Regions from separate parts of the Bacillus sp. NEAU-Y102 genome, predicted to be linked through region 1. Evidence: riboswitches for the same ligand, from Rfam matches in the RefSeq annotation. Region 1 holds a riboswitch; the other holds the start of a gene.

Region 1 (4,911 bases):
TCTCAAACAGTTGATCATTTCGGTTCATTAGATATATTAATTAACAACGCAGGAATGCAACACGTTTCACCCATTGAAGACTTTCCAACTGAAAAGTTCGAGCTGCTAATTCAAATTATGCAAATTGCTCCGTTTATCGCAATTAAGCATGCCTTTCCGATTATGAAACAACAAAAATATGGTCGTATTATTAATGTCGCTTCTATTAACGGCCTGGTCGGGTTTGCTGGAAAAGCTGCCTATAATAGTGCAAAACATGGCGTAATTGGATTAACAAAAGTTGCCGCTTTAGAAGGTGCTACGCATGGTATTACTGTTAATGCCCTTTGCCCTGGTTATGTCGATACCCCTCTTGTACGTAATCAACTACAAGACTTAGCTACTACACGAAATGTACCACTTGAAAATGTTTTAGAAGATGTCATTTATCCACTTGTACCACAGAAGCGTTTGCTACAAGTACAAGAAATCGCTGATTATGCTATGTTTTTAGCGAGTGAAAAAGCGAAAGGTATAACTGGTCAAGCTGTCGTTATCGATGGTGGCTATACTGCTCAATAAAAAATAAAGTTTGCTCAAGAAGAGCAAACTTTATTTTTTATTACGAGGATCTTCGTACTTTAGTAATTGCCGCGGGAGCTTCTCAATTGCAACAATTACCCCCTCTAATTTACTTTCAATACGGTGGAGTAAATATAATGTTACAACAATTGGAAACCCTACATTACCTATCATCTTGATCCACTCTTCCATCCTCTTCCCCTCCTTTCATTATATAAGTAAGAGAAAACAATGCATTTAGGCATAAAAAAACAAGCTATTATGTATTAGCCTGTTTTTCAAATAATGATGCAATTTCTCGTTTATAATCCCCGCTTATAATACCTTTCTCAGTAATAATTCCTGTAATTAATTCGTTCGGTGTTACGTCAAATGCAGGGTTATAAACATTCGTTCCGATTGGTGCTACTTGTTTTCCAAAGATTTTCGTAACTTCTGTTTCATCTCTTTCTTCAATAATTATTTCGGCGCCAGTTTCTTTCGTAACATCAAATGTTGACAGTGGCGCAGCAACATAAAATGGGATATCAAAGTACTTTGCTAAAATAGCTAAATTCATTGTCCCTATTTTATTTGCCGTATCTCCATTTGCGACAATTCGATCCGCCCCTACAATAATTGCATCTATTTCTTTCGTTTGAATAGCATGAGCTGCAGTATTATCTGTAATAAGGGTCACATCAATATTTGCTTGCTTCAATTCCCACGTCGTTAAACGACCACCTTGTAAAACTGGTCTCGTTTCACACGCATATGCATGTAAACGCACACCTTTCTCTTTTCCAATATAAAAGGGAGCTAATGCAGTTCCATATCTGGCAGTTGCGATACTTCCAGCGTTACAGATTGTTAAAATATTATCGCCATCTTTAAAACATGTTAACGCATATTCCCCAATATTTCGGCACACCTCTTCATCTTCCTGCTGAATGCGAAGCGCTTCTTCTTCTAATGTTTTTTGTGCTTCTTTTATTGTAGTAATCCCTCGAATAGATTCTCTCATACGATCAATTGCCCAAAATAAATTGACCGCTGTCGGGCGTGACGTCCCCAAATAATTACAATCTCTATTAAACTTCTTTTGAAATTCTTCAATATGTACAGTGTTATATTTTTTTGATTCAAGCGCCAAGCCAAATGCAGCTACAATTCCAATTGCAGGCGCTCCTCGTACTTCTAACATTACGATGCTTTTCCAAACCTCTTCAATAGTCGTCAATGTTTTATATTCTGTGCTATGCGGCAATTTCGTTTGATTTAATACCGCAATTGCATCACCTTTCCAACTTACAGATCTCGGAACAGTAACAATTGTACTCATGCTTTTATGCCCCCTGAAACTGTCTGTTGAAATAATGTTCGAAACAGTTGAATATCAGCACTTTTAGATTCATATTTTATTAGTTCTTTTCCTATGGATAGCGCTTGTTTCTTAGCTTGAATTCTTGTTTCCTTATTTTCTATCTCATCTAAATCTGCTACATGAGCTAAACCAATTGTTCTACGAATCAGTTCACATCCTGCAAATCCAACAGCATCAGTAAAGATATTTTGCAAAATAATTGGTAACCATTGTTTTTCTTTGGTATATGCTTCTACACCTTCTCCAATCCATAACTTTGTAAAAGTCTCTACAAAATAACTCCACGTCTTTTCTATATGGAAAAATAGTACACTTCTTTTTTCTTCTTCTCTAGATAAAGCATTTAATAATAGATTTGCAATAAATTGACCTATGTCAAATCCAAATGGGCCATAGGTCGCAAATTCTGGATCAATCACTTTCGTTTCAGAAGGTGACGAAAAAATACTACCAGTATGTAAATCACCATGAATAAGAGTTTCTTTTCTTGTTAAGAACTTATATTTATATTGTGCTACTTTTAGTTTTAAAGTTTTATCACTCCAAAGTTCATCAACCACGAGCTGTAAATCTGGCTCATAATCATTTGTATCATAATGTCCAAACGGATCTGTAAACACTAAATCCTCTGTAATTTTACAAAGATCCGGATTTACAAAGGTACCTTCTAGTACCCTCTTCTCTTCTGATTGTAAACCAAAATCTGAAGTGTAAAATAAAACATGTGCTAGAAAACGGCCGATATGCTGGGATAAAAGCGGATATTCTTCTCCGCCTATTAATCCTTTTCTTGTAATTGTTAGTCTTGATAAGTCTTCTATTACCGTTATCGCTAACTCTTCATCATGACTGTACACTGCTGGAACATAATCCGGTACATACTGCGCAAAAATTTGTAAGGCCTTACTTTCAATCGTTGCTCTTTTTATAGACAATGGCCAGCTTTCACCAACTACTTTCGCATAGGGCAGTGCTTGTTTTATTATAATTGATTTCTCTCCATCATCTAATTTGAACACGTAATTTAAGTTTCCGTCTCCAATTTCATGACAAACGACATTTGCCTTCGCTTCAAAATAGCCATGATCTTTCGCATATTGTACAGCTGTTATTTCTGTTAATGAATAATATCCCATCGTCTTCTCCCCCTTTTTAAATTCAGAGGTTTTTCTAACATAGAAAAACCTCTTTCCACTAAGAAAGAGGTTTGAAGTTTATCTTCTCCCCTCTTATCTGCCAGAAAGTTTTACTTTCTGCTGGAATTAGCACCGTGCCTTTTGGCGTAATAAACGCCCCATTTCACAATGGTATTACGGTCGGTTGCTGGGCTTCATCGGGCCAAATCCCTCCACCTGCTCTTGATAAGAGTTGTATAATTTTTTGAATTTTTAACTTTATGTTGAAGACTATACCAAGAATAAAAATCACTTGTCAACATTTTATTTGTATAATTCTGGACGACGATCCGCAAAAACTGGAATTCCTTTACGTACTTCTTTAATTTTCTCGAATACAAGCTCTCCAAATAAAATTGATTCTTCTTCATTTGCTTCTACAACAACCTCGCCCCAAGGATCGACAATTAAAGAATGACCGGCAAACTCATTATTCGGATCCTTTCCTGCCCTATTACAGGCAACAACATAACATTGATTTTCAACTGCTCTTGCTTGCAATAGCAAACGCCAATGTGCTAAACGAACTAATGGCCATTCTGCTACAACAAATAAAACTTTTGAACCTTTTGCAGTATGAACGCGCATCCACTCTGGAAAACGAATGTCATAACAAATTGTGCCGGCGCACTCTACATCATCTAACTTAAATTCACCTGTACTATTTCCAGCGATTAAATATTTATGTTCATCCATAAGCTGAAATAAATGCACTTTACTATATTCATTGACTAGTTCTCCTTCCTTGTTTACCACATACATTGTATTTGTAACACCTTGCTCTGTTTGCTTCGCTATGGAACCACCAACAATATGTACACCATATTGTTTCGACCATTCTTTCAACTTTTCTTTCGTTTCCAATCCATCCCTATCTGCAATTTCAGAAAGTCTTGCTAAATCATATCCTGTTGTCCATAATTCTGGTAAGACAATAACATCCGGTCTCTCCTTCATCGCTTCGCTTATTTTATTTTTAGCATTCTCAATATTTTTTTCTACATCCCCAAAAACAATATCCATTTGAATACATGCGACTTTCATTTTTTCAGCCCCATTCTTATTTTTCTCTTTACAAAATACTGGAAAGATTATATCATTTGTCACTAGAATTGTAACAACTTTCAAAAGAGGTGGAAAGTATGAAATTATTTCAACCTTCTGAGATAGTAACATCATTGCCAACACAATTTTTCGCTTCACTTGTTGCAAAAGTTAACAAATTCGTTGCAGCTGGTCACGATGTTATTAATCTAGGTCAAGGTAATCCAGATCAACCAACACCGCAGCATATCGTAAAAGCTTTACAAGATGCTGCAGAAAAGACCATTCATCATAAATATCCGCCATTTCGCGGACATGAAAGTTTAAAAGAAGCCGTGGCAACATTCTATCAACGTGAATATGATGTAATAATAAATCCGAAAACTGAAGTTGCTATATTGTTTGGTGGAAAGGCTGGATTAGTAGAATTACCAGTTTGTTTTACAAACCCTGGTGATTCGATTCTCGTTCCAGATCCAGGCTATCCAGATTATTTATCAGGAGTTGCTTTAGCAAAAGCACAATTTGAAACAATGCCGCTTATTGCAGAAAATAACTTTTTACCAGATTACACAAAAATTAATAACTCTATTGCCGAGCGTGCAAAATTAATGTTTTTAAACTATCCAAATAATCCTACAGGTGCTACTGCATCAAAAGATTTTTTTGATGCAACTATTCATTTTGCTAATAAACATAATATATTAGTGGTTCATGATTTTGCTTACGGTGCGATTGGATTCGATGGTCAAAAACCTGTTAGTTTCT
Region 2 (4,911 bases), on a different contig from region 1:
TAAGAAGCGAACGAGCGTAAAAGTAAATGTACCATTATGATGTGAAAATGAGGGAAGTTTGTGAAAATAAAAGTATTGTTAGTCGATGATCATACAGTCGTTTTAAAAGGATTAGCATTTTTCTTAAGTACACAGGAAGATTTAACGTTAGTTGGAGAAGCAAATAATGGGAAAGAAGCGTTAGTGAAAGTAGGGGAGACGAATCCAGATGTTGTATTAATGGATTTATATATGCCCGAAATGGATGGTGTCGAGGCGACGGCGTGCATCAAAAAAGAATATCCGAATGTGAAAGTAATTGTATTAACTAGCTTTTCTGATCAGGCGCATGTTTTACCAGCGTTAAGGGCGGGGGCAAGTGGGTATATTTTAAAAGATGTAGAACCGGATCAGCTTGTTGAAGCTATTCGAAGCGCATATAAAGGTAATATTCAATTACATCCGGATATAGCAAATACTCTTCTCTCTCAAACACTACCTGTGGAAGAAAAGGAAGAAGAACCTTCTATTCAAGTGGATGTGCTAACGGCGAGAGAAAATGAAGTGCTGCAGCTATTAGCGAAAGGGATGAGTAATAAAGAGATCGCTTCTGTTTTAGTTATTACAGAAAAAACGGTAAAAGCTCATGTAAGTAGTATTTTGAGTAAGTTGAATTTATCTGATCGCACGCAAGCGGCGTTATATGCAGTGAAAAATGGAATTGTATAAGACAAAAGTCGTAAGACCTAGTTCGCCTTTAGAAGGTGGACTTTTTTTATGGAAAAATACGTCTATGTGAGGACGAAAATGTATTGATATAAAGATAAAATATGTTTGTAAGCAACAAAACAACAATTACAAGGGATACCTTTTTTGAAAGCATATAACAACATAAGAGTGAGTACTAGGAGGAAGAAATAATGGCAACAGTTTTATTTGTTAAAGCAAACAACCGTCCAGCGGAACAAGCAGTTAGTGTAAAATTATATGAGGCATTTTTAGCGAACTATAAAGAAGCACACCCAAATGATACAGTAGTAGAACTTGATTTATATAAAGAAGAATTACCATATGTAGGTGTAGACATGATCAATGGTACATTTAAGGCAGGTAAAGGATTTGATTTAACAGAAGAAGAGGCAAAAGCAGTAGCAGTTGCTGATAAGTATTTAAATCAATTTCTAGAAGCTGATAAAATTGTTTTCGGCTTCCCATTATGGAACTTAACGATTCCAGCAGTGTTACACACATATATTGATTATTTAAACCGTGCTGGTAAAACGTTCAAATATACACCAGAAGGTCCAGTTGGTTTAATTGGAGATAAGAAGATTGCATTATTAAACGCGCGCGGCGGCGTATATTCAGAAGGTCCAGCAGCTGAGGTAGAAATGGCTGTTAAATATGTAGCAAGCATGATGGGCTTCTTCGGTGCAACAAACATGGAAACAGTAGTTATTGAAGGACATAACCAATTCCCAGATAAAGCAGAAGAAATCATTGCTGCAGGTCTTGAAGAAGCAGCTAAAGTAGCAAGTAAATTTTAATTTAAATTATAATCGTCACTCAAAGAAACAGCATTAACGTTTATGTTAATGCTGTTTCTTTATATTTTCAGCTCGTCAGCAAGCTTTTCTAATGTATTTCGATCTTGTATATAATATGTTCGGCCTTCTTTTTTTAAATAATTTTGTTGGCAAAACTGGTTTAATACATATAAAAGATGACGATAGCTGACATTTAAGTATTCTGCAGCCTCAGTATGCTTTTCTATATAACAATTATTTTGTTCTGTTAATAAAATAAAAGCAGCTAATCGATTTTCGAAAGGATAACTATAGTTTTTTGCGTAATTTTCAGTGCGAGTAATTGTCTTTTCTCCAATAAATTTGCATAAGTGCTGTAAAAACGTTGCATCTTGTAATACAAGTTGCTGACAATCTTTAAGAGGAAGTGCTAAACAAACACAATCTTCTAGTACTTCAACGGACTTGGTGATATTTTCTACTCCTATTAATCCTAATTCCCCGATAAAAGATGGTGCTTGAATAAAATTAATTAATGAAACTTTCCCGTTTTTATGATTCATATATATTTTTGCTTTCCCAGAAATTAAGTAATAGAGATAAGGGAGGGCGTTTCCTTCGCTACATATCATCTCTTTCGTTTGAAAAGAATGCAGCTCTACATATGGCAAGACATGAAATGAAAATAGGGTATGGAATTGATGGATTCGCATGTATTGATAAATTTCTTCTTCATTTTTGCTGATTTTCATATTTTCACCCCTATTTATAGTATGAGATATCTCCTATTATCTTTACAAGAAGGAATGATACGATTTATGTAAATTTGTTTTTGTAGAAAAGAGAGTGTGATGAATTTATGAAAAAATATAAAACATTGCTATTTGATGTAGATGATACATTATTAGATTTCCAAAAGGCTGAAAAAGTAGCTTTACAGGTGCTTCTTGAAGAGAAGGGAATCCCTTTAACAGAGGAGATAGGGGCTCGTTATAAAAAAATAAATAAAGGTCTTTGGAATGCTTTTGAAAAAGGTGAACTATCACGTAATGAAGTTGTAAATAAACGATTCTCTATGTTGTTTAAAGAGTATGGAGAAGAAGTAGACGGTATATTATTCGAAAATAATTATCGTAGCTACTTAGAAGAAGGAAATCAACTCATGCAAGGTGCGTTTGAATTTATAAATCAAATTCAAGGGGAGTATGAGTTGTATATAGTGACAAATGGTGTTTCTAAGACGCAAGATAAACGTTTGCGTAATGCAGGGTTACATTCATTATTTAAAGATGTTTTTGTTTCGGAAGATACAGGTTTTCAAAAGCCGATGAAAGAGTATTTTGATTATGTTTTTGAACGGATTCCTAACTTTGCACCTGAAGAAGGGCTGATTATTGGGGATTCATTAAGTGCCGATATTAAAGGTGGATATGTAGCGGGAATTGATACTTGTTGGTTTAATCCAGAAAGGAAATTAAATGATAGTGGGATTATACCGACATATGAAGTGCATAATTTTGAAGAATTATACGCTCTATTAAAACAGTTTGTTTAATGAAAATAGATGATTGGGGTTTATTTTACATGAATCATTTTTTCTAAAGGTCTTTTTCGAGTTAGTATGGAATATATTTCTTTTGTTGCTTTATATGAAATTGTTAATATTTATTTTAGAACATTCAGAAAAACTGTTTGACATTAGGAAATTATTGCTATAAAATCAACGGTAATTGCATAGTCTTATCAAGAAAAGGTGGAGGGACAGGCCCGATGAAACCTTGGCAACAGCCGTATAACGGAATTGTGCCAAATCCTGCAGGTAGTAATCCTGAGAGATAAGAAAGAGCCTTTAGAGCGTGTTTTCAAACTGCTCCTTTCTTGTTTTCAGGAAAGGGGCAGTTTTTTATTTTGTATAAAAGAAAGGAGAATGAGAGATGGGAGAATCATGGGGAAAAGGAACGATTTGTGTGCAAGGTGGCTATACGCCAAAGAATGGTGAACCACGTGTTTTACCACTTTATCAAAGTACAACGTATAAATACGATACTTCGGATGATTTAGCAGCCCTATTTAACTTAGAGGCAGAAGGATATATTTATACGCGTATTGGAAACCCTACTCTAGCTGCATTTGAGCAGAAGTTATCAGATTTAGAAGGCGGGGTAGGAGCTGTTGCAACGGCTTCTGGGCAAGCGGCTATTATGCTCGCAGTTTTAAATATTTGTAGTAGTGGAGACCATTTACTTTGCTCTTCAACTGTTTACGGGGGAACGTTTAATTTATTTGGGGTGAGTTTACGTAAGCTTGGCATTGATGTTACGTTCTTTAATCCCAATTTAACGGCAGATGAAATTGCGGCACTTGCTAACGATAAGACGAAGCTCATTTATGCAGAATCATTAGGAAATCCAGCGATGAACGTTTTGAATTTTAAAGAATTTTCAGATGCAGCGAAAGAGTTAGAAGTGCCTTTTATCGTGGATAATACATTAGCAACTCCTTATTTATGCCAAGCATTTGAGCACGGAGCAAATATTATCGTTCATTCTACGACGAAATATATTGATGGTCATGCAAGCTCTTTAGGCGGCATTGTCATTGACGGAGGGAACTTCGATTGGACAAATGGGAAATATCCTGAACTTGTTGAACCGGATCCAAGTTATCACGGCGTAAGTTACGTTCAAAATTTTGGTGCAGCAGCTTATATTGTGAAGGCGCGTGTTCAATTATTAAGGGACTACGGAAACTGTATGAGCCCATTCAATGCGTATATTAGCAATATCGGCTTAGAAACGCTGCATTTAAGAATGGAGCGTCATAGTGAAAATGCTCTCGTAGTTGCTAAGTGGCTTGCTAACCATGAACGTATTGAATGGGTGAATTATCCTGGATTAGATAGCAATGAAAATTACTCGTTAGCACAAACGTATTTGAAAAAAGGTGCTAGTGGTGTTTTAACATTCGGCATTAAGGGCGGATTAGAAGCGGCGAAAGAATTTATCGCAAATGTAAAACTAGCAACTCTTGTAACGCATGTAGCGGATGCACGAACTTGCGTTATACATCCTGCTAGCACAACGCATAGACAATTAAGTGCTGAAGATCAGCGTCTAGCTGGCGTTACATCAGATTTAATTCGTTTATCTGTTGGCATAGAAGATGTTTCTGATATTATTGCAGATTTAGAAGCGGCGCTAGTCGGAGGCAAAGAACATGCCGATCATAATTGATAAAGATTTACCAGCTCGCAAAGTGTTGCAGAAGGAAAATATATTTGTAATGACGAAGGAGCGAGCAGAAACACAAGATATTCGGGCATTGAAAATTGCTATCTTAAATTTAATGCCTACAAAGCAAGAAACAGAAGCGCAATTACTTCGTTTAATTGGCAACACACCGTTGC

Evidence for each region. A riboswitch is a leader RNA that binds a small molecule or an ion and turns the genes downstream of it on or off. The one in region 1 is predicted to bind S-adenosylmethionine.
Region 2: linked by a shared signal. The riboswitch ahead of ACYFX0_RS17585 (bifunctional O-acetylhomoserine aminocarboxypropyltransferase/cysteine synthase) and the one ahead of mtnK (S-methyl-5-thioribose kinase) in region 1 are both predicted to bind S-adenosylmethionine.

The regions. Positions count from the first base shown of each region.
Region 1 is NZ_JBTWFK010000001.1:967,987-972,897, forward strand. Features, by position in the region: gene ACYFX0_RS04720 (3-hydroxybutyrate dehydrogenase) at 1-561, shown strand, start outside; gene ACYFX0_RS04725 (YvrJ family protein) at 592-753, opposite strand; gene mtnA (S-methyl-5-thioribose-1-phosphate isomerase) at 821-1,882, opposite strand; gene mtnK (S-methyl-5-thioribose kinase) at 1,879-3,060, opposite strand; SAM riboswitch class I at 3,151-3,292, opposite strand; gene ACYFX0_RS04740 (carbon-nitrogen family hydrolase) at 3,364-4,227, opposite strand; gene ACYFX0_RS04745 (pyridoxal phosphate-dependent aminotransferase) at 4,242-4,911, shown strand, end outside.
Region 2 is NZ_JBTWFK010000006.1:302,444-307,354, reverse strand. Features, by position in the region: gene ACYFX0_RS17610 (GAF domain-containing sensor histidine kinase) at 1-40, shown strand, start outside; gene ACYFX0_RS17605 (response regulator) at 61-708, shown strand; gene ACYFX0_RS17600 (FMN-dependent NADH-azoreductase) at 900-1,526, shown strand; gene ACYFX0_RS17595 (transcriptional regulator YeiL) at 1,586-2,257, opposite strand; gene ACYFX0_RS17590 (YjjG family noncanonical pyrimidine nucleotidase) at 2,365-3,060, shown strand; SAM riboswitch class I at 3,243-3,347, shown strand; gene ACYFX0_RS17585 (bifunctional O-acetylhomoserine aminocarboxypropyltransferase/cysteine synthase) at 3,440-4,738, shown strand; gene metA (homoserine O-acetyltransferase MetA) at 4,722-4,911, shown strand, end outside.